Regions from separate parts of the Sporosarcina sp. Y352 genome, predicted to be linked through region 1. Evidence: riboswitches for the same ligand, from Rfam matches in the RefSeq annotation. Region 1 holds a riboswitch; each other region holds the start of a gene.
The links. Region 1 has a riboswitch for S-adenosylmethionine ahead of AC1TO6_RS14980 (MFS transporter). Riboswitches for the same ligand answer to the same signal wherever they lie in the genome.
Positions count from the first base shown of each region.

Region 2: linked by a shared signal. The riboswitch ahead of AC1TO6_RS14125 (methionine ABC transporter ATP-binding protein) and the one ahead of AC1TO6_RS14980 (MFS transporter) in region 1 are both predicted to bind S-adenosylmethionine.
Region 3: linked by a shared signal. The riboswitch ahead of AC1TO6_RS16400 (5-methyltetrahydropteroyltriglutamate--homocysteine S-methyltransferase) and the one ahead of AC1TO6_RS14980 (MFS transporter) in region 1 are both predicted to bind S-adenosylmethionine.
Region 4: linked by a shared signal. The riboswitch ahead of metA (homoserine O-acetyltransferase MetA) and the one ahead of AC1TO6_RS14980 (MFS transporter) in region 1 are both predicted to bind S-adenosylmethionine.

Region 1 is NZ_JBXCJE010000009.1:69,179-76,561, forward strand. Features, by position in the region: gene AC1TO6_RS14970 (2,3-diketo-5-methylthiopentyl-1-phosphate enolase) at 1-990, shown strand, start outside; gene AC1TO6_RS14975 (molybdopterin oxidoreductase family protein) at 1,578-3,617, opposite strand; SAM riboswitch class I at 4,039-4,129, shown strand; gene AC1TO6_RS14980 (MFS transporter) at 4,255-5,505, shown strand; gene AC1TO6_RS14985 (2-hydroxy-3-keto-5-methylthiopentenyl-1-phosphate phosphatase) at 5,716-6,390, shown strand; gene AC1TO6_RS14990 (1,2-dihydroxy-3-keto-5-methylthiopentene dioxygenase) at 6,429-6,941, shown strand; gene msrA (peptide-methionine (S)-S-oxide reductase MsrA) at 6,989-7,383, shown strand, end outside.
Region 2 is NZ_JBXCJE010000008.1:53,198-60,580, reverse strand. Features, by position in the region: gene gcvH (glycine cleavage system protein GcvH) at 1-213, shown strand, start outside; gene AC1TO6_RS14135 (toprim domain-containing protein) at 421-762, shown strand; gene AC1TO6_RS14130 (thioredoxin family protein) at 777-1,076, shown strand; SAM riboswitch class I at 1,131-1,241, shown strand; gene AC1TO6_RS14125 (methionine ABC transporter ATP-binding protein) at 1,624-2,649, shown strand; gene AC1TO6_RS14120 (methionine ABC transporter permease) at 2,642-3,310, shown strand; gene AC1TO6_RS14115 (MetQ/NlpA family ABC transporter substrate-binding protein) at 3,379-4,239, shown strand; gene AC1TO6_RS14110 (MetQ/NlpA family ABC transporter substrate-binding protein) at 4,338-5,195, shown strand; gene AC1TO6_RS14105 (dicarboxylate/amino acid:cation symporter) at 5,346-6,560, shown strand; gene sufC (Fe-S cluster assembly ATPase SufC) at 6,807-7,383, shown strand, end outside.
Region 3 is NZ_JBXCJE010000011.1:96,241-103,623, forward strand. Features, by position in the region: gene ureA (urease subunit gamma) at 1-203, shown strand, start outside; gene AC1TO6_RS16370 (urease subunit beta) at 219-587, shown strand; gene ureC (urease subunit alpha) at 584-2,299, shown strand; gene AC1TO6_RS16380 (urease accessory protein UreE) at 2,358-2,804, shown strand; gene AC1TO6_RS16385 (urease accessory protein UreF) at 2,746-3,486, shown strand; gene ureG (urease accessory protein UreG) at 3,510-4,139, shown strand; gene AC1TO6_RS16395 (urease accessory protein UreD) at 4,207-4,938, shown strand; SAM riboswitch class I at 5,078-5,191, shown strand; gene AC1TO6_RS16400 (5-methyltetrahydropteroyltriglutamate--homocysteine S-methyltransferase) at 5,643-6,755, shown strand; gene AC1TO6_RS16405 (hypothetical protein) at 6,802-6,996, opposite strand; gene AC1TO6_RS16410 (hypothetical protein) at 7,038-7,280, opposite strand.
Region 4 is NZ_JBXCJE010000001.1:389,687-397,069, reverse strand. Features, by position in the region: gene AC1TO6_RS02080 (SIMPL domain-containing protein) at 1-258, shown strand, start outside; gene AC1TO6_RS02075 (spore germination protein GerW family protein) at 304-669, shown strand; gene AC1TO6_RS02070 (NUDIX domain-containing protein) at 700-1,455, shown strand; gene AC1TO6_RS02065 (PP2C family serine/threonine-protein phosphatase) at 1,452-2,249, shown strand; gene AC1TO6_RS02060 (hypothetical protein) at 2,344-2,523, opposite strand; SAM riboswitch class I at 2,662-2,768, shown strand; gene metA (homoserine O-acetyltransferase MetA) at 2,937-3,845, shown strand; gene AC1TO6_RS02050 (hypothetical protein) at 3,906-4,664, shown strand; gene AC1TO6_RS02045 (YetF domain-containing protein) at 4,844-5,554, shown strand; gene AC1TO6_RS02040 (NAD(P)-dependent malic enzyme) at 5,614-6,807, opposite strand; gene AC1TO6_RS02035 (YczE/YyaS/YitT family protein) at 7,068-7,383, shown strand, end outside.

The DNA of each region.
Region 1 (7,383 bases):
AACTATTCGGCAGATCTTCCCGCGATCTTCACGACTGTCTACGGCAAGCTTTCTTTCTTTGAAGGCTATGAATTAATCGATTTGGATTTTGGCAAACAATTGCTTGCACAATTTCCGGGGCCACGATTCGGTACAAAAGGGATTCGAGAGCAGTTGAATGTGATGGATCGCCCATTGCTGAAAGCCATATTCAAAGGGGTCATGGGAAGGGATCTGTCCTTTTTCTCCGCTCAACTAGAAGAATTGCTAGCAGGCGGTGTCGATCTCATCAAAGACGATGAAATTCTTTTTGAGAATGAATTAACACCGTTTTATAAGCGAATTACAACAGCAAAAGACATTATCGATCGGCATTATGATAAAACAGGAAATCGGGCATTGTATGCAGTGAACTTATCGGGGCGGACGAATGAGCTTCATGACAAGGCAGAACAGGCAGCAGCGCTCGGCGCGAACGCGTTATTATTCAACGTCCATGCGTATGGGCTAGATGCACTTCAAACGCTGCGTGAAAATAACAATATCGGTTTGCCGATTGTTGCGCATTCCGCATTATCGGGCGTTCTAGCAGGACAAGCAGGTGGCGGATTCTCTTACTCGTTATTGGTAGGGAAATTAACGCGACTCATCGGCGGAGATCTGTCCTTGTTCCCAAGTCCTTATGGCAATGTCGCCATTTCGAAATTCGATGCGTTGGCAATCAATGAAGCGCTGATAGAAGACAATGGCTTCGAAAAAACATTTGCAGTACCATCCGCTGGAATTCATCCAGGCATGGTGCCGCAATTGCTGAAGGATTTCGGAGATAATCTAGTCGTCAATGCTGGGGGCGGAATATTTGGCCATCCAGATGGACCGACGCAAGGTGCCAAGGCATTCCGGGCGGCGATTGACGCAAGTGTCAAACAAGTTTCACTCGTAGAAGCAGCAAAAACGTCAGAACCTTTGAAGCGCGCCATCGACCAATGGGGCGTTGTCGAGTCAGTATAAGCACAAAACGAGCCTCCTGGGATAATCCCGAGAGGCTCGTTTTTTTATATAGAATGAAATTAGAAATCCAGTATATAATCTAAGCGAAGGGGTAGCTACGCCTAATTCAGAGTGTAGATTGTAGACCGCTTGGCGCTTTGGGGATGCCTCTGGCCCTGAGCCTGGATTAACGCTACGCATCCAGTCTCACGGCTTCGGCTACCCCTTTGCCGCGCCTGCGCTGGAGTGTACATTATTGAAAGTGATTTTGAGATGTATAGACTGAAATTATAATGTGATTACTATTTAATACAAATTTCATTGTAGAAAGATTCACTATGGGCTGCAGATCTTATCCCTGATAACGAAATGTGCTTTTTATAATAAGAACTAGTTGATTGTAGTGGAGAGCGGCGACTCCAGCGGGAATAGCGCGAGCTGAAGACCCCGCAGGAACGCAGTGACGAGGAGGCTGAAGCCGTGCCCGCGGAAAGCGTCCGCTCGGAACGGAAATCAACGGGATTGAAGGAAGTCGGACTTTTTTAGTGCCCTCGCTCATGGCCAGAGGCATCCCAAGGCGCAAAGCAATCTCCAATCCACACTTCTAGTTATAATCCCGCCACTTCAACACGCCCCGAGAAGAACGTTGCGCCGCCGCCCATATCCGCAATCCGATCCGGCGTTAATGCATTAACCAGACGTTTATGACCCGATTGATCTCCCCATATCCCTTGGCTGACAACAACGCCAGGAAGAACCTGCTCGCCGACAGAAACAGTAAACTCACATTCACCGCGCTCATTCCATATACGGACAGCCGCTCCGTCTTCGATTCCTCGACTTTCCGCATCTAGTCGATTCATGAACAACTTAGGCACTTTTTCGAGCTTGATATGTTTTTCATTGTTCGAAAAAATCGTATTCATGAAGTTATGGTTAATTGCCGGTACATAAAGTAAAGGATGATCGGAATCCTGAATAATCGGGATATACGTAGGCAGGGCAGGGAATCCCGCTGACTTCATCTGTTCCGAATACAACTCGATTTTTCCACTAGGTGTCTTTAAATTGTTCAAGAAATCGCCGGTACCACTTGCTTTCATATAGCGTTTTTCCTTTAAAGCAGAATACGACACTTCGGATAAATGAGGGTTGGACAAATTGCTTAACGCTTGGTCAACCATTTCCTCATCGTTGTCTAGAAATGGTTGATCGTCAAAGCCCATTGCTTGCGCCAGCAATCTGAAAACGTCCGGGTTGGATTTACTGTCCCCGTAAGTTTCGATGACGGGTTCCTGCAAATGAATGTAGTGATGCCAGAAGGACGTATAGATGTCCGTGTTTTCGAAAGCGGATGTCGCTGGCAAAACAATGTCCGCGTACAAGGCAGTGTCTGTCAAAAATAAATCATGGACAACTGTGAACAAATCTTCACGGGCTAAGCCATTCCGTACTTTATTGGCTTCCGGTGCGACAACGGCGGGGTTGCTATTATAGACATACAAAGAGCGAATCGGCTGTTGTTCCTCCATTAATGCTTGTCCCAATAAATTCATATTGAATCTGCGCGTTGGCACTACCTGAAGTTCGGGACGTTCGAGTGCGGCAGTATTATGCGTCAAATAATCGGAATTCGATTTGAGCGCCCCTCCGCCTTTCAATGCCCATTGCCCTGTCAAAGCAGGCAAACAGGAAATCGTCCGGACCATCATGCCGCCGTTATCATGATGCTGCAGCCCATTGCCGATGCGAATCATCGAAGGGGAGACGGTCCCGTACATTCGCGCCAATTCATAGATATCTCCCTCTGGCACGCCCGTAATGGCGGAAACCGTTTGCGGGTCGTAGTGCTGCAATACATGCTCGCCGAGCTCTTCGTGGCCGATTGTATATTGTTCCAAAAACGATTGATTGACCAGTTTTTCCTTATAAAGAACATGCATGATTCCGAGTGCAAGCGCTCCATCAGTTCCGGGAAGGATGGGGATGAACCAATCAGCCATGCGTCCGGTCTGGTTTTTATGGACGTCAATGACGACGATTTTAGCACCGTTTTTTCTCGCTTTTTGTGCAATCATGATTTGGTGCATATTGGTACTGACGGCATTGATGCCCCAGAAAACAAATAATTTCGTTTCCGTCATCTCTTCCGGATCTGTTCCAAAACGCCCGCCCATCGTGTAATTGTAGCCGACCTCACCAGCGACTGAACAAATCGTCCGGTCCAGTTGACTCGAACCAAGGCGGTTGAAGAAACGGCGATCCATCCCTTTGGAACTGAGTTTCCCCATATTGGCATAGAAACTGTAAGGAAGGATCGATTCCGGACCTTCTTCCGAAATCAGTTTTTTCCATTGATCTGTGATGGTTGTAATGGCTTCTTGCCAACTGATTGGAACGAATTGTCCATCGCCTTTTTCCCCGACGCGTTTTAAAGGAGTAGTAATCCTTTTTGGGTCATAAAGGCGTTCAGTCATATGTCGAACTTTGTTGCAAATACTTCCTTTTGTGATGGGATGATCGGGATCGCCTTCAATTTTAACGATTTTCCCGTCTTCTTTATGAATAAGCAATCCACATTGGTCTGGGCAATCAAGCGCACAAACCGAGGGGACAACCCCATTTTCTATATCAATAAAAGATTTCATAGCAAAAATCCTTTCAAATGAATCAATTTTATAATTTCTTATTTTAGTTGAAAACTCTAACATTAACTAAAATAATCGAATCTTCGTTTGCATAGCTGAGTTCCGTTGATTGTAACGTAAGGCGGCGACTCCAGCGGGAATAGCGCGATCTGAAAGCCCCGCAGGAACGTAGTGACGAGGAGATTGAAGACGTGCCCGCGGAAAGCGTCCGCCTGGAGTGTAAATCAACCTTGTTCGGATTTTATTACTATATCCTCTATTATGAAATTGACTAAAACAAACGATTCATGGTAGAAAGTATACCATATACCAAACTATTTTTTTAGAAAGTTTGAATAAGTGGTTGACTTAAGATTAATTGTTCTATACAGTTAACTCATTAGTTTAACTTCCGACACTGTTCGACCAATTTCATAGTTTTTTTCTATCGAGAGAAGTTGAGGGACTGGCCCTATGAAACTTCGGCAACATAATTGTGCCAAATCCAGCAAGCGTAGCTTGAGAGATAGAAAGGGTAAAGCATATTTACATTGCACTAGCGATGTATGCCACCAACTCTTTCTGTCTTTACAGGAAGGGTTTTTTTATTTTTCAGTCAATTTGTCCCGCATTTATAAATAGAAATGGAGAGAACAGTATGTTAGAAAGAATTGGAATTACGAAAAATTTAGGATGGGGTTTTTTCGGAGTCATGCTGTTCATGATGGGAGACGGAATTGAAGCTGGTTGGCTAAGTCCGTTTCTAATTGAAAGCGGGTTAACCATTCAACAGTCAGCTGCTATTTTCACGGTCTACGGAATCTCGATCGCGCTGTCTTCTTGGTTTTCAGGCGTCTGTGTAGAGGTATTTGGTCCAAAACGTACAATGGCAATCGGCTTAGCTGTTTATATTGTCGGTACCGCAGGGTTTATCACATTCGGTTTTTCAACGATGAATTATCCGATTATGCTACTCACTTATTTCATTAAAGGTTTCGGTTATCCATTGTTTGCCTATTCCTTCTTGACATGGGTCATTTATAAAACTCCACAAAACAAATTGAGTTCTGCCGTTGGTTGGTTCTGGTTTGCGTTTTGTGCGGGAATGATGGTGCTGGGCGCATACTATTCAAGTTACGCAATCCAGTATCTCGGTTACATCAATACAATGTGGTCATCTATTTTCTGGGTATGTCTCGGTGCATTCTTTGCTTTAGTACTCAATAAAGACAAGTTCCAAAAGAAAAAACTCGCGAATAAAAAAGAAGCGGTCACGGAATTATTGAAGGGTATCACCATTTTGAAAACAAACAAACGGGTTGCTGCAGGTGGGGTTGTCCGTGTTATCAATAGTTTAAGTGTCTATGGATTCCCAGTATTCTTACCGATGCATATGGCGCAACATGGCATTGAAACAAGTGCTTGGCTGCAATTATGGGGAACGTTTTTCTTAGGAAACATCATTTTCAATTTAGTGTTCGGGTTCATTGGGGATAAATTCGGTTGGAAAAACACAATCATTTGGTTTGGTGGAATCGGTTGCGCGATATTCACGCCACTTCTGTTCTATGTACCAGTGATTACAAATGGTAGTATTCTCATGACGAGTATTGTTGGATTCATCTGGGGTGGCTTGGTAGCGGGCTACGTTCCAATCGGTGCCCTGGTACCATCCGTTGCAGGTGAGGATAAAGGCGCGGCAATGTCCGTGTTGAACTTTGCCGCGGGTCTGTCTACATTCGTAGCACCAGCAATCGCTTTGGCGTTTATCGGGTTAGTTGGAGCGGAAGGGGTCGTGTGGATTTTCAGTGCCCTCTATGTAGTGAGTGCGATCATCGTGAAATTCATTCGTATACCGGAAGAGGAAGAGCGAAAGGCGCAGGAAAAAGCTTCGCTGGTTACCTCATAAAACCACTGTCGGGTAGGCATTGATTGACAAAGTTATGGGTAGATGAAATAATCACAATTAATTGAAAAAAATACGAGATTTCTTATCTAGGTAGAGGGACACTAGGCTATTTCTCGCTATGTGTTGTTGTAGATAAGAAGATGTATCAATAAAACCTCTTCTTATATAATAGAAGAGGTTTTATTGATAAAAGGCAAGGAGGACATATAGATGAGTGCAGAGTTCAATCCAGTAATTTTCTGTGATTTCGATGGTACCATTACGATGAAAGATAATATTATCAATATTATGGACAAGTTCGCTCCCGCTGGTTGGGAAGAGATCAAGGACGATATTATGGCGCAAAAGGTGTCCATTCAAAAAGGGGTCAAAGAGCTCTTTGCTCTATTGCCCACTTCCCAAAAAGAACAAATCGTGTCGTTCGTTTTGGAGGATGCGGAAATCAGGGAAGGTTTTGGTGAATTTGTTCAGTTTACCCGTGAAAAAAACATACCGCTCTATATCGTAAGTGGCGGCATCGACTTTTTTATCCATCCATTGCTTGAACCATTCGGTCCATTCGATCAAGTCTATTGCAACGAAAGCGATTTTACAGGGGAACACATCAACATCCTTTTCCCGCATGAATGTGATGCAAACTGTGTAAATCAAGGCTGCGGTTGCTGTAAGCCGACGATTATTCGCGAGAACACTGCCCAGCAGCAAACGAGCATTGTCATCGGCGACTCGATTACAGACCTAGAAGCGGCAAAGCTTGCCGATATCATCATTGCTAGGGATTTCTTAATTGAAAAATGCGAGGAATTGAACATTCCTTATTCCCCATTCACTAATTTCCATGACTGTATTCGGATCATTGAAGCCCGCTTAAATGTGCAAGTGTAAATAAAAACCAAAAATCGATTAGAGGAGAGATGAGTAAAATGGCGACAATTACAATTCAAGGAACAAACGAAGTTATTGAAACACACACAGAGGTTGCAGCATTTCTAGAGCAACAAGAAGTCGTTTATGAGCACTGGGATATCGCAAAGCTACCCGAAAACCTTCGTGAAAAATTCAATTTAACGGATGAAGAAAAAGCAGAGATTTTAAAGGCTTTTAAAACAGAAATCGACGACATTTCAGAACGCCGCGGTTATAAAACGGCAGACATTATCTCACTATCAGATGCGACACCTAATTTGGACGAGCTTCTGAAAAACTTCGAACAAGAACACCATCATACAGACGATGAAGTACGTTACATTGTCAGTGGACATGGCGTATTCATCATCCAAGGAAAAGACGACCGTTTCTTTGAAGTGCATCTTAACCCAGGCGATTTAATCTCCGTTCCGGAAAACATCCGCCACTACTTCACACTCGCTGCTGATCGCAAAGTAGTAGCTGCACGCATCTTCGTAACACAAGAAGGATGGGTACCGGTCTACTAAAAGAGGCGTTTTGTACACGCGCTATATAATGAAGGGAGATATTGACAATGACTGAAAAAAAGTTTGAAAAAGCTGCATTTGCAGGTGGATGCTTCTGGTGCATGGTGAAACCATTTAAAGAATGGCCAGGCGTCCAAGACATCGTATCAGGTTATATGGGCGGACATCTCGATAATCCAACGTATGAAGACGTGAAAAAAGGCGATTCCGGCCACATAGAAGTCGTTGAAATCACTTTTGATCCTGCCTTATTCTCATACGATAAGTTGCTCGAAGTATTCTGGCAACAAATCGATCCAACAGACGCAGAAGGTCAATTCCACGACCGCGGCTCATCTTACACAACTGCCATTTTCCATTACACAGAAGAACAACAGGAAATTGCTGAGAAATCAAAAGCCAACCTAGCGGCAAGCGGCATTTTCTCTAAACCCATCGTCAC
Region 2 (7,383 bases), on a different contig from region 1:
AGCGTTGAGTCGGTTAAAACAGTATCTGAATTATATGCTCCAATCAGCGGTAAAGTACTTGAAGTGAACGAAGGACTAGAAGACAGCCCTGAATTCGTCAATGAATCACCGTATGAAAATGCATGGATGGTCGTCGTTGAACCTTCTAACACTTCTGAGTTGGACGAACTTATGTCTGCAGAAGCGTATGATAAAATGACAATCGGAGAATAATTGAAAATTATTCAGCAGTAGTTCAAAACCTTGCTGAATAAATTTCAAGCCTCCGGCGGATGCTACAGATTTTGAAAGGAGTGAATTGAGCAAGCTCAATTCAAAATCTGGGCGCAAATACGCCGAGGCGTATTTGATTTAACTGAGCGCCGGAATAATTCCGGCGTTTTTTGCATCTTACTGTCGATTTGCGAAGGAGGAACTCTCTTGTCGGATGAAAAAATCATCATAGTAGAGGGCGGTTCGGATAGAAAAAGATTAGCGCGTATACTTGCGGAGTCAGTCAAAATCATTTGTACGAACGGTACAGTAAGCCCATATCGGCTTGAAGAGTTGCTTGCGCCCTATGAAGAACAGGACCTGTATGTTTTTGTCGATGCTGATGAAGATGGTGAAAAAACGCGTATATTATTTAAAAGAGAATTTCCAGCAGCAATCCATCTATATACAGAAAAAGAGTACCGGGAAGTGGAGACGACCCCGTATAAAGTGTTAGCTGAAATACTACAAGATGCGGAATTCAAAATCCGACCCGAATTTTTACTTTAAAGGATGTAAGATAAATGGAAAATTGGACACGCGAACAGTGGGAGGCAACTTTGAAGGACTCACCCGATTCTGCGTTTTATTTATATACACCGATGTGTGGTACATGTGCAGTCGCTTCTAAAATGATGAACGTCATTTCTGTCATGAAACCGGAAATGCCAATCGGGAAAGCGGATTTGAACTATGTGCAATCTATGGCAATTGACTATGAAATTGAAAGCGTTCCTTGCTTGTTGATACAGAAGGATGGCGTTTTACAACATAAAGTCTATGCTTTTCAGTCAGTCCCGTATCTGTTGGAATTGATTGATTGACAATCAAGACAGGAATTTGATATAATACGACTTAACCAACAATTGAATAAGTCGCTCTTATTAAGAGAGGTGGAGGGATAGTGCCCTACGAAGCCCGGCAACCGTCACGAAAGTGAAATGGTGCCAAATCACACAAAGTGCATAGCATACTTTGAGAGATGAGAGATTGGACAAACGTTTATTTTATGATAACGTAAAGCCTTTCTGCCCGTCTGCAGGAAGGTTTTTTTTGTACAGAAAAGCGGAAGGCGCCTGCAGCTAGACACATGAAAAGCGGAAGGCGCCGGTTAGGCCCGACAGGCATAAGACATGCTGGCGAAGCGGCGCACTTTGCCGCACAGCCGGTATGGCTTATGACCCGAGGGGCTGGCGCCTGTAGCTAGACACCAGAAAAGCAGAAGGCGCCGCTAAAGGAACGCAACCTAAGTTCGCGACGTCCTGTCGCAACGGTTGCATGACCTGCATCCTGCCGGCCCCCGACAGGCATAAGACAACGAAAGAATTCTTAATTTTAATTTACATAGACAAAATTTCAGAGGTGAAATCAATGATTCAATTAACGGATATTAATAAACGGTTCGGTGAAGGACCCGGCAGTATTACAGCGGTTGAAAATGTATCACTCGAAATAGCTGATGGTGAAATTTTCGGTGTGATCGGTTATAGTGGCGCTGGAAAAAGTACTTTGATTCGACTGTTGAACGGTCTAGAAATGCCTACTTCAGGAAGTGTGAATATCGGCGGTTTGGAAATGTCGGCTATCAAAGGCAAAGCGTTGAGGGAAGCGCGGCAGAAAGTGAGTATGATTTTTCAACATTTCAACTTGCTGTGGTCGCGGACGGTGAAAGACAATATTGCATTCCCTCTTGAAATCGCGGGTGTGCGAAAAGCCGAGCGCGAAAAGAAAGTGGCGGAACTGATTGAACTGGTTGGTTTGACTGGTCGAGAAAATGCATATCCATCAGAATTGTCGGGCGGTCAGAAACAGCGTGTAGGGATAGCTCGTGCACTTGCAAACGACCCTGAAGTCCTACTTTGCGACGAGGCGACTTCTGCTCTTGATCCGGAAACGACGGATTCGATACTGGATCTTCTGACTGGTATTAATGAAAGGCTTGGACTGACGATTGTTCTCATCACACATGAAATGCACGTAATCCGGAAAATCTGCCATAGGGTTGCAGTCATGGAAGCTGGGAAAGTTGTCGAGATGGGGGACGTACTCGATGTGTTCCAATCGCCAAAAGAGGCCATTACGAAGCGATTTGTTTCTCAAGTGACGGAGCCCGCGGAAGCGAAGCAGGCAATGGCGCATATTAAGGATGAATTTCCAACAGGTACACTTATCAAGCTTGTGTTCGTTGGTGAGCAGACGGAACAACCTGTGCTCGCAAGTCTCATTCGGAAATACGATGTGGGTGTCAATATCGTCCAAGGAAACATTTCCCATACACATGGTGGAGCATATGGCTCACTTATCCTCCAGCTCCTTGGAGATTCAACAATTATTGAGGAAGCAATTCAATACCTCAATGAAAATGATGTTCAGACAGAGGTGATCGGTAATGATTGAAAACCTTTTTCCGAATGTTGATTGGACTAAGATGTGGGAAGCGACAGCAGAAACGCTCTATATGACAGCAATTTCAACACTGTTCACATTGATTATTGGACTCGGACTCGGAATCATACTCTTCCTAACAAGTCCCGGACAACTGTGGTCGAATAAGTTGGTCAATGTTATTTCAGGGGCATTCGTCAATATTTTTAGATCAATTCCGTTTATCATATTAATCATATTGCTTATTCCGTTTACGAAATTTCTTCTTGGCACAATTCGCGGACCGGATGCAGCATTGCCGGCACTTATTATTGGAGCGGCTCCATTCTATGCAAGAATGGTGTTGATTGCATTGCAGGAGATTGATAAAGGTGTAATTGAAGCTTCGAAGTCAATGGGAGCGAAAACGAGGACGATTATTTTTAAAGTTCTCTTACCGGAATCGATGCCAGCACTTGTCTCCGGTATCACCGTAACAGCAATCGCACTTGTCGGGTACACCGCTATGGCGGGGATCATCGGCGCAGGTGGACTTGGGAATCTCGCGTTTTTGGATGGATTCCAGCGCAGTCGTGAGGACGTTATACTAATTGCAACAATCTTAATTTTAATTATCGTTTTCATCATTCAATTCATCGGGGATTTCGCGGTAAGGAAATTTGACAAGAGATAATTCTATGACAGTAACATCAGGCATTGCCTGTAAACTATAAAAGAATAGAAAAAAGGGGAGAAATGATTATGAAAAAGCTTTTTGGGGGAATCGTATTAGCAGTACTTCTATTAGCATTAGCGGCTTGTGGGGCGAAAGATGATAGCGGCGATAACAATGCGAGTAGTGGGGATAATGCTACCGATGAAAAAGTTGACGCAACGGAAATCGTAATTGGTGCATCTAATACACCTCACGCAATCATTTTGGAAGAGGCAGCGCCGATATTGAAAGAAAAAGGTATTGAACTTGTTATAGAAACTTACCAAGACTATGTATTACCGAACAAAGATCTTGAATCTGGCGAATTGGATGCGAACTTCTTCCAGCACATACCTTATTTGGATCAACAAGTAATCGACCATGGTTATAAATTTGCGAATGCAGGGGCTATCCATATCGAACCGATGGCTGTTTACTCGACGGAACATAAAACAATCGAGGACCTTCCTGACGGTGCTGTTATCATATTTAGTAACTCTGTAGCTGAACATGGCCGCGTACTTTCATTACTGGAATCAGCTGGGCTAATTAAATTGGCTGAAGGAGTAGATAAAGTAAAGGCTGAAGTGAAAGATATTGTAGATAATCCTAAGAACCTTCAGTTTGATGCGAATTATGAGCCTTCACTTTTACCGCAACTCTATAACAATGATGAAGGTGATGCGGTAGTCATCAATGCAAACTATGCAATCGATGCAGGCTTGAATCCGGTTGAAGATTCTATTGCGATTGAAGAGACGGAGTCGCCGTATGCGAACATCATCACAGTTAGAGAAGGCGAAGAAAATACTGAAGCAATCAAGACATTGGTTGAAGTGTTGAAATCGAAAGGAATTCAAGACTTCATTCTTGAAGAGTGGGGCGGCGACGTCATCCCAGTAAAGTAATTTGTTGAAGCAAGTGGACAAGGCGTGGATTGAATAAGTGAAAAATAGGCAATATCAACCATTCAGATTAACAGCATAGAGAAAAGGGAGAGTATAAAATGAAGAAATTGTTATCAGGAGTTTTATTAGCAGCACTCGTTCTTGTACTTGCGGCTTGCGGTACAAAAAACATCGATGAAAGCAATAATACAAGCGGGAAAAGTGAAAACACAGACGAAAAAGAAACAACTAAGATTGTTATCGGTGCTTCCAATACACCGCACTCGATCATTCTTGAACAAGCAAAACCGTTATTGGAAGAAAAGGGTTACGACCTTCAAATCGAAACATATCAAGACTATGTGTTACCAAACCAAGATCTTGAATCCGGCGAAATCGATGCAAACTACTTCCAGCATATTCCGTATCTTGAATTGCAAATTAAAGATGCTGGATACGACTTTGTAAATGCGGGTGGCATCCATATTGAACCAATTGGTGTCTATTCGAAAAAGTATAAATCACTCGATGAACTTCCTGACGGTGCGACAATTCTAATGAGTAGTTCAGTTTCAGATCACGGGCGTGTACTTGCGATGCTCGAATCAAAAGGACTTATTAAACTTGACGAAAGTGTAGATAAGACAGCAGCTGAACTGAAAGATATCGTTGAAAATCCTAAAAATATTGAATTTGATGCAAACTATGAACCTGGTCTAATGCCGCAACTCTACTCGAATGATGAAGGCGATGCATTGTTGATTAACTCGAACTATGCAATCGATGCGGGCTTGAATCCGATTGATGATTCAATTGCTATCGAAGACAAGGATTCCCCTTATGTAAATATCATCGCAGTAAGAAAAGGCGACGAAAATAATGAGTCAATCAAAGCTTTGATTGAAGTATTGAAGTCGAAAGAAATCCAAGACTTTATCATCAAAGAATGGGGCGGCACAGTAGTCCCGGTTAAATAATAGGTAGAAACCTCTGTCGAAAAGTACGAATTCGACGGAGGTTTTTTGTTTTCCAATAGATGTTAATATCGATGTGGTGTTTCAATAGCGAAAATATTATGGTATCGTTGTCTCTTAAATACATAAAATCATCTTAGGGGGAACACTGTTTTGAGAAAAATTGGTCTAATTTGGCGTATCGTCATCGCTATTGCACTGGCAGTCGTGTTTGGATCGCTGTTACCAAAAATTAGCGAAGGCTTTGCAGAGTGGTTTGTCGGTCTGGCAGCCACATTTAATATGATATTTGGAGGCTTTTTGAATTTTATAGTGCCTTTGATCATCATCGCTTTCATCGCGCCAGGAATTGCGAAGCTAGGCAAGGGGTCAGGTAGACTACTTGGTTTGGCGACAGCATTTGCTTATATTTCGACAATTGCAGCAGGAATTCTTGCCTTTTTTGCAGCAACAACCTTGTTGCCTGGATTTATAGGGAAAATTAACGAAGGTAGTGTTGCTGAAAGTGGCCGTGCTGCGGCTGAAGCTTTTTTTGAGATTGAAATGATTCCTGTGATGGATGTTATGGCGGCACTTCTTCTTGCATTTGTACTAGGTATCGGGATGGCTTCCATCGGCAGTAAATCAATGCTTAATGTATTTGAGGAATTCAATGTGTTAATAGAAAAAGTGATTTCATTTGTTATTATTCCGCTTTTACCATTCCATATTTTCGGAATTTTCCTTAATATGACGTATACTGGCCAAGTTGCTAAGGTCCTATCTGTCTTCGCAATGGTATTTGTTATGATTATTATTCTTCATTTCATCATGCTGACGATTCAATATACGGTTGCAGGTTCGCTTTCAAAAAAGAATCCGTTCTTCTTAATGAAAACGATGGCTCCGGCTTATTTAACTGCGCTTGGGACACAATCGTCTGCAGCGACAATTCCAGTTACGTTAAGTCAGGCTCGTAAAACAGGTGCGTCGGATAAAGTGACTGATTTCACCATTCCACTTTTTGCGACAATTCACCTTTCAGGAAGTACGATTACACTTGTATCTTGTTCGATAGGTGTCATGATTATGAATGGAATGCCGATTGTGTTCAGTGATTATTTACCATTCATCTTTATGCTCGGAGTTACGATGATTGCTGCACCGGGCGTACCCGGCGGAGCGGTTATGGCGGCAGTAGGGCTTCTTGGCACTATGCTTGGCTTCGATGAAGCGATGATTGCACTTATGATTGCACTTTACATGGCGCAAGACAGTTTTGGAACTGCAACAAACGTTACGGGTGATGGCGCACTTGCTATTATCGTCGATAAGTTTACAAAAAATGATGATGTAGCTAAAGTGACTCCAGAACCAGAACAATACTAATGATTCAAAAACCGGTACATTACGTATCGGTTTTTTGAATTGTGTGGATTCTCATTGGGAACTGGATAATTGAAAATGGGCGAGCACTAGAAGAATTGAGTCATACAAGTCTTGAATTAAGGGTAACCCTTTTAAAATGAAACGATTCTCAATGATTTGCAAGGCAATGGTTAATGGGTTAAGATTAGAATGATACTAAATTGAGAATGGATATCCGTTCAACTTTATTATATTGGAGGTATTGGAATGGCTACTTTAGAAATTAAAGACCTTCACGTTGAAATCGAAGGCAAGGAAATATTGAAAGGCGTCGATTTGACGATCAATACAAACGAGATCCACGCAATCATGGGTCCGAACGGTACAGGTAAATCAACACTCGCGCAAGCGATTATGGGGCATCCCAAATATGAGGTGACATCTGGTACGATTACGCTTGATGGTGAAGACGTACTAGAAATGGCAGTAGATGAACGCGCTAGAGCGGGTATTTTCCTTGGCATGCAATATCCAAGTGAAATTACAGGCGTAACGAATTCTGACTTCCTACGTTCTGCAATCAATGCTAAACGTGAAGAAGGCGACGAGATTTCATTAATGAAATTCATTCGTGAACTTGATAGCCGAATGGAATTCCTTGAAATGGATGAAGATATGGCTACACGCTACTTAAACGAAGGTTTCTCAGGCGGAGAGAAAAAGCGTAACGAAATTCTTCAACTTACAATGTTGAGACCTAAATTTGCAGTGCTTGATGAAATTGACTCCGGTCTTGATATCGATGCATTGAAAGTTGTTTCTAAAGGGATTAACGAAATGCGCG
Region 3 (7,383 bases), on a different contig from region 1:
AGTCGATGGCGCTTATATGCCATTACATCATGGAAGGTGCACGTGACGGTAAAACGGTTGCACAGTTAATGAGCGAAGGAAAGCATGTACTTAGGGTTGAGGATGTAATGGAAGGTGTCGGCGATATGATTAGCGATGTGCAGATTGAGTGTACATTCCCGGATGGTACGAAACTTGTAACTGTCCATAATCCAATTCAATGAGAGGAGGAAATTCATATGAAACCAGGAGAAATTAGACCGTCAGAAGGTTTGATTGACATTAACTTTGGGCGAGATGTGTCAACAGTTCGTGTTGCGAATACAGGTGACCGACCGATTCAAGTCGGTTCCCATTTCCATTTCATCGAAGTAAATAAATTTTTAGAGTTTGATCGTCAACAGGCAGTCGGTATGCATTTAAATATACCCTCAGGCACTGCGGTTCGATTTGAACCGGGTGAAGAAAAAAAAGTAGATCTGGTTGAATTCGGAGGCAAACGTCAAGTATTCGGTTTGAATAAACTGACGGAAGGTTCTACGCATAATAAGGATGAAATTATAGAGAAGGCATCCGAGGGCGGTTATAAAGGAGCTGAAGGTCATTGAAGTTAACGCACGAGCAATATGCAAAAATGTACGGTCCGACGGTAGGCGATAAAGTACGTCTTGCTGATACGGATCTATGGATTGAAATTGAAAAGGATTATACAACATACGGCGACGAAGGTATTTTTGGAGGCGGAAAGTCATTACGAGTTTCAATGGGTCAAAATGGTAAAAATACATCTGATGAAGGTGTTCTTGATACTGTGATAACAAACGTCATGATTATTGATTACACGGGTATAGTGAAAGCGGATATTGGCATGAAAAACGGACGTATTGTCGGCGTCGGAAAAGCAGGGAATCCACATACAATGGATGGCGTGGATCAGGACATGATTATCGGTGTTGGAACTGAAGTTTATGCAGGCGAAGGCTTGATTGCAACAGCTGGGGCGATTGACACACATATTCACTTTATCAGTCCTCAACAGGTAGATACTGCACTTAATGCTGGGACAACAACATTCATTGGTGGAGGAACAGGTCCTGCAGCCGGCTCAAAAGCAACTAGTGTGACGCCAGGAAAGTGGCATCTTCACAGGATGTTGCAAGCGGTTGAAGGTTTACCCGTCAATGTCGGTTTGCTTGGAAAGGGTAGTGCATCGACGCACGAACCTTTGGTAGAACAGATACGTGCGGGTGCAATAGGCCTGAAAATCCATGAAGATTGGGGTGCGACACCATCCGCGCTGGATCAGAGTTTAATGGTTGCAGACGACTATGACATCCAAGTTGCACTTCACTCCGATACCCTCAATGAAGCGGGCTTCGTTGAAGATACAATCGATGCGATTGCGGGCCGCGTCATCCACGTTTTCCATACAGAAGGAGCAGGCGGCGGGCATGCACCCGATCAGCTGAAGATGGCTGCATTGCCGAACATCTTGCCTGCGTCAACAAATCCGACAAAACCATTTACAACGAATACAATCGATGAACACTTGGACATGCTGATGGTTTGTCACCATTTGAAACATGACGTGCCAGAAGATGTGGCATTCGCAGATTCGCGTATTCGTCCCGAGACGATTGCAGCGGAGGACATTATGCAGGACATGGGTATTCTTAGCATGATGTCATCCGACTCACAGGCGATGGGCCGTGTTGGAGAAGTGACAATCCGAACATTTCAAACGGCGAATAAAATGAAACAGCAGCGCGGACCTCTCCCTCAAGATGAAGGAAAAGATAATGATAACTACCGTGTAAAGCGTTATATTTCAAAGTTGAACATTAACCCGGCGATTGCCCACGGAATTAGTCATGAAGTCGGTTCGCTTGAAGAAGGAAAACTGGCGGATATTATCCTCTGGGATCCAGCATTTTTTGGGGTGAAAGCAGAGGTTGTTATTAAAGGTGGAATCGCCGTTTACGCAATGACGGGAGATCCGAACGCATCCATTCCTACACCACAACCTATGATGGGGCGCCGTATGTACGGTTTTCAAGGTCAGGGTCCGCAAAACGCGGGAATGACTTTCCTACCTAAAATTGCCGTGGAAGAAGGACTGCCGGAACAACTTGGTTTGAAACGAATGATCGGTACGGTGAAAAACTGCCGTTCTATTAGCAAAGCAGATATGAAGCATAATAGTGAAACGCCTGAAATTGACGTCAATCCGGAAACATATGAAGTGAAAATTGACGGTGTTTTGGCTACGTGTGAACCTGTAAGCGTTCTCCCGATGGCACAGCGCTATTTCCTATTTTAACTTCATTCAGCGAAGCAATCACACCGAGGCGTGATTGGATTTTAAAGGAGGATGTAAAGTGTTAATCGAAAAGTTAATCGGCAACGTGGGTAGAGAAGAAGAAATTGCCGGTAAAAAAACGGAATGGGTTGAACTTGACTGGGAAGAGTTGAGCAAGCGCATACTCCGTACAGAAACCGATCATGGGACAGATATTGCGCTAAAACTTAATCAGGAAGAACCGCTTCAATACGGCGACCTCCTTTTTGAAGATGCTGAGCGCCGCATTGCAATCCGGACGAAAATGGAGCCGGTCATTGTTATCAGCCCGAAAGACATGACGGAAATGGGTAAAGCTGCATTCGAACTCGGCAACCGTCATACCCCTTGTTTAATTGATGAAAACGAAATTATTGTGCGTGCAGACCATACGTTAAATAAGTTGCTAGATGAAGTAGGTGTTTCCTATGAAACAACGGAAAGAAGATTCAAACAGCCCTTCAAATACCGCGGACACTCTCACTGATTCTGCACTTTTACGGTTATTCCAAATCCATGACTCCGCTTTTCCAATCGGATCCTACACGCAGACCTATGGAATGGAAACGTATATACAAGAGGATTTAATCCGGACGAAAGAGGATTTAATCGCTTATTGTACATCGTTTCTATTTCATAACCTGGTTCGCGGTGATGCAATCTTGATCAAAGAAGCGTATGCAGCAGCAGAGGAAAAGGATGTTGAGCAACTTCTTTATTTGGAGCAATTATGCGGGGCCATGAAGCTTGCGAAGGAATCACGTGATGCGAGTATTAATCTTGGCAGACAGTTTATTAAAACGGTGGCTCCGCTCGGAACGGACAAGTTCCTGGCTGAATGGAAAGACCGCATTGATTCGAAAGAGATTAAAGGGCATTATTCCATTTTATATGGCATTTACAGTGCAACAACAGGCGTCAGTGCGCAACATGCCGTCATGACCTATTTATTCGCATCGCTTAACGGACTCGTCCAAAATGCAGTCCGTGCAGTACCATTCGGACAAACTGCCGGTGTCCAGACGACCTACGGGCTGATTGGTCCTGTGACGGAAGCGGCTGAATTGGTGTCGACACTGACGATTGATGATATAAGCAACAATGCGCTAGGCATCGAACTAGCTTCAATGAAGCATGAATATTTATTCTCGAGGATGTTTATTTCTTGATTTTTTTAGGAGGAGTTTTTTTTATGAAACCAGTACGTATAGGCATCGGTGGACCGGTTGGATCGGGCAAAACGTCGCTCGTTGACCAACTGACACGTGCAATGCATAACGATTATAATGTGGCTGTCATTACGAACGATATTTACACACGTGAAGATGCACAGTTTTTAATTAAAAGCGGAGTACTTGAAGAAGACCGTATTTTGGGCGTTGAAACAGGAGGTTGCCCGCATACGGCAATCCGTGAAGATGCTTCCATGAACTTTGCGGCAATCGATGAGCTGAAATCTCGTTTTGATGATCTTGATATTATATTTGTGGAAAGTGGCGGCGATAATCTATCTGCAACGTTTAGTCCGGAACTTGTCGACGGCTATATCTATGTAATTGACGTCGCAGAAGGCCAGGATATTCCGAGAAAAGGCGGACCTGCTTTAACGCGTTCTGATCTTTTGTTGATCAACAAAACGGATCTTGCTCCGTACGTCGGGGTCGATCTTGACCTGATGGATAGCGATACGAAAAAAATGCGCAACGGACGTCCGTACATTTTCACGGATGTGCGAACACAGAAAAATGTAGACAAGGTCGTTGCTTGGATTAAGCACAATATGCTGTTGGAAGGCGCGGAATCCGCTGGTTCAAATGCTTAATCCGACCCGCTCCATCCATCACGGAAAACTAGATGTAGAGTTCGAGTTTAGAAGGGGCTATACACGGATGCCTCATGTTTACCAGCAGCCTCCTTTGAAGGCAAGCCGCGAACTTTACGATGGGAAAGACCCGACAGCGACGGTTTACATAATGGAATCGTCTGGCGGGATGGTTGCAGGGGATCGAAATGACATTACGGTAAAAATTGCACCAGACAGCAGCGCGAGGCTGATTCAGCAGTCAGCTTTGAAAATCTATCCGTCCCATACAGGGGATACTTGTGTGTTGACAATCGATGTCCAGCTCGCCGAACGAGCGCGTCTGGAATGGATGCCTGAAGTCATTATTCCATTCGCTGATGCGAAGTTCCAAGTCGACACGACACTTAGGCTAGCCGCTGATTCAACGGTATTATGGGGAGAAATCCTCGCCCCGGGTCGCGAAAAGCGCGGTGAAATTTTTGACTATGAATCATTGAAATCAAACTTTAAGATTTTCGTTGAAGACGAACTGATCGCCTTTGATTCACTGCATTTTTCACCGAAAGAAGTTGACTTAACTGGTATTGGTGTACTGGGAGACGCAATGTATGTGGGTTCGATCTGGCTAGTAACTCCTAAAGCTAAGGACATAGATATCCGTTCATTACAGGAAACACTACGGGTGGAAGAAGGTTTGAAAGCCGGTATGACAAGGCTTGAAGGAAATGCAATCCATTGCAGATGGCTCGCGGTTGATCAGTGGATGATGCAAGAAGAGATGAAACGGGTTTATGCACTTTTGGCGTCAATGGTTTGAGGGGCCACTCCGGTTGGGGTGTCTTTTTTGTTTGCCTAACTTGTCAAAGAACAGACATAACTAAAATATTTTATATATTCTGTATTGACATTCTATTTGAAGTCGCGTATTGTACTGGTTAACAACTAAATACGTAACTTTCTTATCCAGAGAGGTGTAGGGACTGGCCCGATGATACCTCAGCAACAGACTTTTTAAGTACTGTGCTAATTCCAGAAGCGTAAGTGTAATGCTTACTGCTTGGAGATGAGAAGAGCAAATAGCGAATTCGCCAAAACCTCTTCTATAAATTTAGAAGGGGTTTTTTGTTCTTTCTGGAGACCAAAGTTACCTTCAAAAAATGAAGGGAGAATTATTATGTTTTTGAAAAATCCACCAATTAAATTGAGTTATCAACAAACTTAGATAAAGTGCCCTCAAAAGACTCAGTCGTTTTTAACATCGTTCCGAAGCCAGAAAAAGCATCCGGGTTTCCAGTCCGCTCATACGCGCGACTGCCGAAAGAGAAGGGAAATAACCCGCTCATACGCGGAACTGTCGTAAGAAAAGAAAAATAACCCGCTCATACGCGGTACTGCCGAAAGAAAAGAAAAATAACCCGCTCATACGCGATACTGCCGTAAGAAAAGAAAAAGAGTTCGCCCATTCGCGTCCTGTTCTAATAAAATCAAAATCCACTAAAAAACAGAAAGAGGGAATTTACTATGACAAATCAAGCGACAACACTAACGAAAGCACCATTCAGAGCGGACCATGTTGGAAGTTTACTACGACCGGATAACTTGCATAAAGCGCGCAAAGACTTTAAAGAAGGCACAATTACTGCACAACAATTACGAGAAGTAGAAACACAGGAAATTAAACGGGTGGTTGATAAGCAAATTGAAATTGGTTTGGAACTTGTAACAGATGGTGAATTTAGACGTACATGGTGGCATTTAGACTTCTTGGAGCATCTGAATGGAATTGAAGGATTTGTACCTGAGAAGGGTTACACATTTGACGGGGTTGAAACTGAAAAATACGACGTTCGCAACACAGGTAAGATTTCATTTAACCCCAATCATCCATTCATTCAAGACTTTGTTGAGCTTAATGAAATCGTTGGCGGCCGTGCCGTTGTGAAACAAACGATTCCGAGCCCAAATCAACTCTTTAATATTGGAATACGTAATAGTGACATTTACCCTGACGTTGAAGAATTTGCAAACGATGTTATTCAAGCATACAAAGATGCTTTGAAAGCATTTTACGAAGCGGGTGTACGCTACTTACAGTTGGATGATGTCTATATTGCCGGGCTATCTGCACCGGAAATCCCGTTCAATGACGGAACCTATTCAAGAGAACAATTAATCGACTTGGCACTGCGCGTCATTAACGGTGTGTTAGAAGACAAGCCGGAAGACTTAGTCGTAACAACACACTTATGCCGCGGAAACTACCAATCAACGTGGGCGTTTGAAGGAAGCTACGCACTGATTGCGCCAACACTCCTTGCAAAAGAAAAAGTAGATGGCTTCTTCTTGGAATATGATGATGAACGTTCAGGAGACTTTAAACCATTGGATCATGTTCCAAATGGTGGAGCAAAAGTCGTGCTTGGTGTTGTTACATCGAAAAATGGAGAAGTAGAAGACAAAGATGCGGTTATCGCGCGCATTCAAGAAGCGGCGCAATACGTGCCACTTGAACAGCTGTGCTTGAGCCCACAATGCGGATTTGCATCAACGCATCACGGAAACAAACTGACAGAAGAACAGCAATGGGAGAAATTGAAATTCATTGTAGACGTAGCGAAAGAAGTCTGGGGCTAAATAAAATAAACCTGAATAAAGCTCATTTGCTTTGTTCAGGTTTTTTTCATTCCACAGTAAATGGTACAGCGACAGATAACTCGTACAACGGCTCACCAAGCGATAAAAATGTTTTCACAAGACGGTATTCACCTGGGATCAGTGTCACACCGAGCGCGTCGACCGAAAAAGTCTGGCGTGCTTTGCTTCCGGATGACAATACATTTCCATAGTCTTTGAAGGACGGATTCTTTAAGAACACGGCATCTGAATACGTAATGACAAACCACTGGCCATCTTTATTTAATTCAATATGAAAAACTCACCCAATTGATAGTCGGATGAAGTGGCATTTTGTACGACTGTCTTGATAACAGATGGTGATCCCAGGAAAGCATCTTCTTCAAGCGTAAGTGATAACCCTTCTTCGGATGCATGCATCTCTTGGTCAGGAACTGGGTAAGACAATGTAGAAATGGTAGATTCATTTCCGCAGGCGGTGAGAAGAGATATAAGAATAAGTACAATTGTTAGTTGTTTTTTCATAAAAGGGTACACCTCCACTTCCATCATATCCCTTTGATTGTGGATAAACATTGATCAAAACCAAGTACTTGGTTGTGGATAAGTTGTAATAGTGAAAAAATAT
Region 4 (7,383 bases), on a different contig from region 1:
TTCACTGTTGAAGATGAACAACTTCATTATCAAGAAGCATTGAGCCTAGCATTGAAAAATGCTCTCGTTAAAGCGCAAACCATTGCTGCGACAATGCAGCTGCAACTTGACCCTCAGCCAATTAAAATTGTAGAAGAATTAAAAGCAGAACCCATCTTATATCGTTCTTTTTCAGCGAAGGAAATGGCAGTGGCAACTCCGATTGAACAAGGACAAATCACGATTAACGCTACTGTAAGAGTTGAATTTCAATATTAAAACGGAATCCCAGTAATGATGAAAAATTAAGAGAGTAGGAGAGAAATGGACGCTGAAAAAACTGCTGTATACCAATCACCAGTTGGAAGGATATTTGAAAAATTTAGACGGCAGCGGGACGTATCGTTGGTTTTCGGTGAACCGGTTGAATTTAAAAACAAAAAAGTTCTTCCTGTAGCAAAGATCAATTATATCGTTGGCGGAGGAGGGGGTTATTCAGAAGAAACTGGAAACTCTTCGGTAGGCCAAGGAGAAGGAGGTGGGGGGCGTATTGCCATCCGACCTCTAGGGGTCTATGAAATAGATTCGGAAAAAGTTAAGTTTAGACCTATCATTGACCCTAAATTCACTTTAATACTCTTTTCTGTTTTCACATTGGGTCTAATTCGGTTATTGAAAAATGCTCGTTAAATATGTATTTGTTTAAGGGAGAATCATTATATGCTGTATCGCAGAAAAACGTACAAGATAGAACCGCCGATGTACGAAACGTTTACACAGTTTTTCCACACCTATTTGCTTCCGAATCAGCTGACGCATGGGGCGCAGCTGGTTGGACGGTGGGTTGATGAAGAACTGACGGAGATTATGGCATTATGGTCATACGATAGCAGAGCACATTATGAAACGGTGGATGCCGCCATCCGAGCTTCTGAAATGCATACACAAGCGCAAAGACATCGAAAAACATTCGGTTCGTTATATACCTCATCAAATGAAGAGTTTTTCACTTCGACAGGGGATTATGGGCAATCTAAACAGATTGTTGCTGTTAGTGGTTACATTGTAAATGAGGAAGGACAGGTATTGCTTGTACGGAACAATCACCGAAATGATACATATGAAATGCCGGGTGGACGAGTTGAGCCAGGTGAAACGTTAAAAGAAGCGGTTAAACGGGAAGTGCTAGAAGAAACAGGCATCTACGCTGAAATCGGTGACATGGTCGGCGTTTATCAAAATATCACGGCGGGCATCATCTGTATAGTTTTCCGTGGGAGAGTCATTACTGGTGTGCCGGCTGCACAGCCTCCTGAAACGATTGACGTACAATTTGTTGACTTTGATAAAGAACAAGTAGAAGACTGGATAAAACGCCCGCAATTCGTTTCTAGAGTGAAGGATGCCTTGAATAAAGAGACGATTGCCAATGAGGGTTATGAAGTGAGGCCATATCGATTGGTCGAGCGTTCATGAATAATCACTCTTGGGTTGGAAGTGAAAAGGACTTTATCGATGAACGGGATGTTCGGTGGGTTAATCGGATGGCAGTTGGTCGTTTTGGAGGCAATTCTTCAGCGGGACAAACCAAGAACGAGGATGGCTTTGTTATTTGGCAAAATGAGGATTGGGAATTCGCGGCTATTTTGGATGCACATAAAAGTGCCGAAAGTGCGAAACTTGTCATTGATACACTTGAACAGTTTAAAAGTGATTTTGTAGAGAATATAAACATAAAGGGTTTTCTTGATTTTAAATATTTGGAAGTAAAGCTCCTTGAGATTTTTCAATCCAAGAAGTTTTTGGACAAATGCAGGTGTGTCACAGGAGAAACGGCTTGTCTTATCGTAGTGAGGAAAGCTAATTATGTATGGTGGTTTTCCGTTGGAGATTGCCTAGTATACGTATTACATCCGGATCTGATTGCGCTGAACCAATTTCAACTCAACCAAAGGCAATTCTTCGAGTGGATTGGTCAGGTGAATACGTTTGAGCAAGCAGTACCATGCTACACTTCAGGAACAAGAGAATTGAGAAAAGGGAACAACCTTATTTTTTTGACGACTGACGGTTTGGTGGAATGCCCAGGTGAACCTTTTTCGAATCCATCAAATCTTGTTGCTGAGCTGAATGAAAAAAAACTCGATGAAGGTATTTCACAGTTGTTAACGGAAATTGAAAGACAAAATGTACGAGACAGTACAACAATTGTTGCATGGAATGTGGAAGTAGAAAAGGAAGGCAGCATCCCGAGCGATTATAGGGGATAAAGGAAGATTTAAAGCAAGCGCAGAACGCAGACTGAGTATAAATAAACTCCCGCGTCAGCATGACGCTGGCGCGAGGGTTCATCGTTTTACTTACTCATTTTCTTTTTCTTGCATTTGGATTCATACGTTCTCGCTTTGGTTTCAGGGAACTCAGTTCAGCAAACTCGCGAGCAATTTCTTCACTCATGTCACCAGGTTTTATTTTTTGGTTTTTCGGTGTCTGCGGTAACGAACGCGCATTGTTCCCGCCAGTTTTGTTGTCATCTCTCCCCATTGTAACAGCTCCTTTCATTTCAATAAGTACTTTGTTAAGGTGGCTTTATAAGAGGGATTTATCCGATGAAAATTTTTGCAATAGAAAAAGACCTTTTACAATAGTAAGTTAAGTAGTATAATGGAAGTTAATTAAATATTCTTATCAAGAGAAGCAGAGGGAATTGGCCCTGTGAAGCTTCAGCAACCTCTGACCTAGTCAGGAAGGTGCTACCTCCAACAAGATCAATTCTTGAGAGATAAGAGCTTAGAGCCTAAAAAGAACCCTCTTTTCTTATCATACAGAAAAAAGGGTTTTTTATATTTTAAAAAGGTAGGAAGTTATAAGGTTTTCAATATGAATTGCATCGAGTTGCAGGAGCCTACCGCTATTTAAAAAATCATACATATAAAATCGAAAAGGGGATACGACAAATGCCAATCAATATACCGAAACAATTACCGGCAGTAGAACTATTGAAGAAGGAAAAAATATTCGTGATGGATGAAGATCGTGCAACATCTCAAGATATACGTCCTATGACTATTGCAATTCTAAATTTAATGCCTGAGAAAGAAAGAACTGAGTTACAGCTACTACGATTGCTGGGAAATACACCGTTGCAAGTAAATGTTACATTTTTGAATACAGCAACACATGATTCGAAAAATGTTAGTAAAACACATCTAGATGCATACTATGCGACATTTGAACAAGTGAAACATCGCCGTTTCGATGGCTTGATCATTACCGGTGCACCTATTGAGCATTTGGAATTTGAAGATGTTAACTACTGGAAAGAATTAACGGCAATTATGGAATGGTCAAAATTAAATGTAACATCAGTTTTACATATTTGTTGGGGTGCTCAAGCAGCTCTTTATCATCATTATGGAATTGGAAAATTTGAATTGCCGAAAAAATGCTCAGGCGTTTTTACACATCGTTTATCCGATCCTACCATCAATCTTTCACGAGGCTTTAATGATGAATTCAGAGCGCCGCATTCACGTTATACGTCTGTCTCAATAGAAGAAATTGAAAATGATCCTCGTTTACTTCTACTCGCCAAGTCTGAAGATGCAGGAGCTTTCATAGTCCTTTCCAAAGACAACAAACATATTATGGTTACAGGTCATTTGGAATATGACGCGGATACACTTGCGGAGGAATATGCACGTGACCTTAAAAGAGGGGTAGACATTGAGATACCACAAAACTATTTTCCGAATGATGATCCCACTAAAGAACCTTTGAACACATGGCGCTCACATACTCATTTGCTTTTCTCTAATTGGCTTAATTATTATGTCTATCAAGAAACGCCTTATGTGTGGGAATAACTGTTTAATGACCTTTTTATCGTATAGTGCATAAGATAATACGACAAAGGGGGAAAAAGTGTGGGGTTGTTTATCAATGAAAAAGGGCATCCGAATGTCTTTAAAAATAATGAGGACATTAAAAATCAAAATCAAGAACACTTCAAAATAGACCCTTTAGCGGAATGGATGAAAGAACAGAAGGAAGCGACCGAAACAACCAACCGCCGGTTTAATATGATGGAGAACTTACTGAAACGACAAAGTAAAGCACAATCAAATCGAATGATATCAATCCATGAACAACTATCGGGATTAAAAGAAAATGATATCCGTCGTGAAAGTTTTGAGAAGGAAGCACAAAATTCGTTTTCGAAATTAGAAGATAAGAATCAAGTGCTTCTTGAGAGGTTTTGGAACCTGAGAAATTTGAATCAGGATTATAATTTGCAAGTAAAGGGTATAAGTCAATCAAATCAAGAAATTATAAAGCGCATTGAAATAATTACATCTGCAAACGAGGAAGTACTCTTTAAAATAAATGAGCAGATGAATCAGCAACAGCAATTATCTGACCAATTTTCGCAGCATAAGAACGTTCAAAAGGATGTAATCATAAGGTTGGACAACCAAGAGGGATTGTTGGAGAAGGTAGTAAGACAACTGGATAATCTCCGCTCTGCCCTTTACGAGCGAACATCCTTTTTAACAAGAAAAATAGAAGGCAGCTATAATACGACAACTTCGCGCGTTCCTAAAGTACTGAGCGGACAGGAACAAAATTCGACACGTTTCATGTTGAATCACAAGCAGGAAGAAAAAGAGGAAAATACTGAATGAACAGGTGACGCTCACTTGATTTGAATCCAAACATGGTAATTGATACAGAGAGAGCAGTCCAACAGTCATTTCACATGGCTATTGGATGTGCTCTCTTTTTAATAATTATACTTCAAGATACTTACATGTATAGGCGATAGGTAATAATGGAACACTTCCTCTATAGTGGAGGTGTGGTTTTGGATAAATTTTTAGAAGTGGATTTTTGGGAAATGATCATTAGGACAACGTCTGCATTTCTAGTCCTTCTTATACTTGCCCGGTTTTTAGGGAAAAAGCAAATTTCTCAGCTAACTTTTTTCCATTATGTTACCGGTATTACAATTGGGTCAATTGCAGCAGATATAGCAGGAGAATCTAGAACGCCATTTTTAAATGGGGTGATCTCAATGATCTGGTGGGCATTTTTGACAATGCTAATGAGTTATATTGCATTTAAATCTAAGAAAGCACGAATAATACTAGATGATCAGCCGACTATTGTCATATATGAAGGAAAACTCGTTGAAGAGTCAATGAAGAAATTACGTCTGCATTTAAATGATTTAACGATGATGTTGCGTGAACAAAGTATTTTTTCATATACAGACGACCATTATGCGCTTCTTGAAACAAATGGACAGTTAAGTGTCTTAAAGAAAGTGGAATTACAAGGGGCTACAAAAAAAGACGTAAATGCTAACGCTCCTGCTCCCAAATATCTTCCGACTGAACTAATTGCAGAAGGGAAAATTGCCACAAGGAATTTAAGAGAGCTGAATCTGACGGAAGAGTGTTTGTACGAACAATTAAAAAAGCAGGGTGTTGGTAAAGTTGAACACGTATTCTTTGCTGAAGTACAAACGGACGGCAGTCTCCAAATTGAAATGAAGAAAAATGCGGAAAGTTGAAAAAAACGTCGAAAAAAGGGAGGTATCCCTTTTTTACGACGTTTTTATACTGGTTCTATTTAATGGACAGCGAGCGAAAGGGCAGAAGCCCCTGATTCTATTGCCGCTTTACTCACAGCTTCTGTGACCGCTTTTACAACGCGTTCATCAAAAGGATCAGGAACAATATAGTCTTCATGCAAATCGGAATCGTCAATGACAGAAGCAATGGCAAAAGTAGCTGCAAGCTTCATGCTTTCGTTGATTTCGGTTGCACGCACATCTAGAGCGCCTCGGAAAATACCTGGAAATGCAAGCACATTATTCACTTGATTTGCAAAATCGGATCTACCTGTTGCCATAATACGTACCCCTAATTCCTTCGCTAAAGCAGGTGCAATTTCAGGGTCGGGATTAGCTAAAGCAAAGATAATTGGATTGGAGTTCATGCAGTCGATATCGTCTTTTGATAAAATGTTGGCCGCAGAAACACCAATAAAGACATCTGCACCTGTCATAGCGGTTTGTAAAGACCCTTGTAGACCGTGTGGGTTTGTAATTTGTGCAATTTCGTCTTTAGTCGGATTCATACCATCAGGACGGCCTGTGTAAATAATGCCTTTTGAATCACAGATGACAATTTGTTCAAAACCAATGTTCAACAGGTGTTTTACAATTGCAATCCCGGCGGCACCAGCTCCATTTACAGCTATTCTAAGGGTTGCCATATTTTTTTTGACGACTTTCATAGCATTAATTAATCCAGCGGCAACGACGATAGCAGTACCATGCTGATCATCGTGGAATACTGGGATATTGCATTCCTCGCGTAATCTCTTTTCAATTTCAAAACAGCGCGGGGCTGAAATGTCCTCTAAATTAATTCCGCCAAATGTCGGGCTTATAGCTTTGATTGTTTGAACGATGGTGTCCACATCTTTTGTACCTAAACAGATTGGGAACGAATCAATATTGGCGTATCGCTTTAACAATAGAGCTTTTCCTTCCATTACAGGAAGTGCCGCTTCTGGTCCAATATCACCCAAACCTAACACAGCAGATCCATCTGTAATCACTGCTACTAAATTCCCTTTGATTGTGTAGTCATATACTGCGTTGGGGTTTTTGGCAATCTCTATACACGGTTCTGCAACTCCTGGTGAATAAGCTAGGCTAAGATCCCTACTATTTTCAAGTGGAACCTTTGAAATAACTTCCATTTTGCCCTTGTGAATTTGATGCATTTCTAAAGATGACCGGTAAGAACTCGTCATTTAACATACCCCATTCCATTGTAGTGTTTTTATCTGTTGTTATAAATTATTAACATGAAGCAGATAATAATGCAAGAGTGAAAATTCCGTACAATTAGAAAATTTAGCGAATGGAGCGCTTACATTGCTTTTATATCAGTGTTTGCTTAAAATCAAAAATAATTCGAAAAAAAGCTCATTTAATAAAATTATCGGAAATAATGAATCTTCAAGAAAAAAATATGGTACATTAAAAGGGGCAGGCAACTAAGATTAGAAATGTGAAAGTAGATGCTGACTTTATGAAAAATATAGTAATTATTGGTTTGTTTTATTTAATAGGACTTGCATTATTGTCTTTAGGGATTTGTTTAATGATTCTTTCTGATTTGGGTGCGGGACCTTGGGATGCTCTGTATGTGGGGCTTTCAGATATTATTGGATTTACGGTAGGAAGTTGGGTCTTTATTGTTGGCGTGCTATTGATCATTATAAATAGTGTCCTACTAAAAAAAGTACCGGATTTCTCAGCGATTATAACAATATTAATCATTGGTTCTTTTATCGATTTTTGGTTGCTAATCGTATTTTCTACGT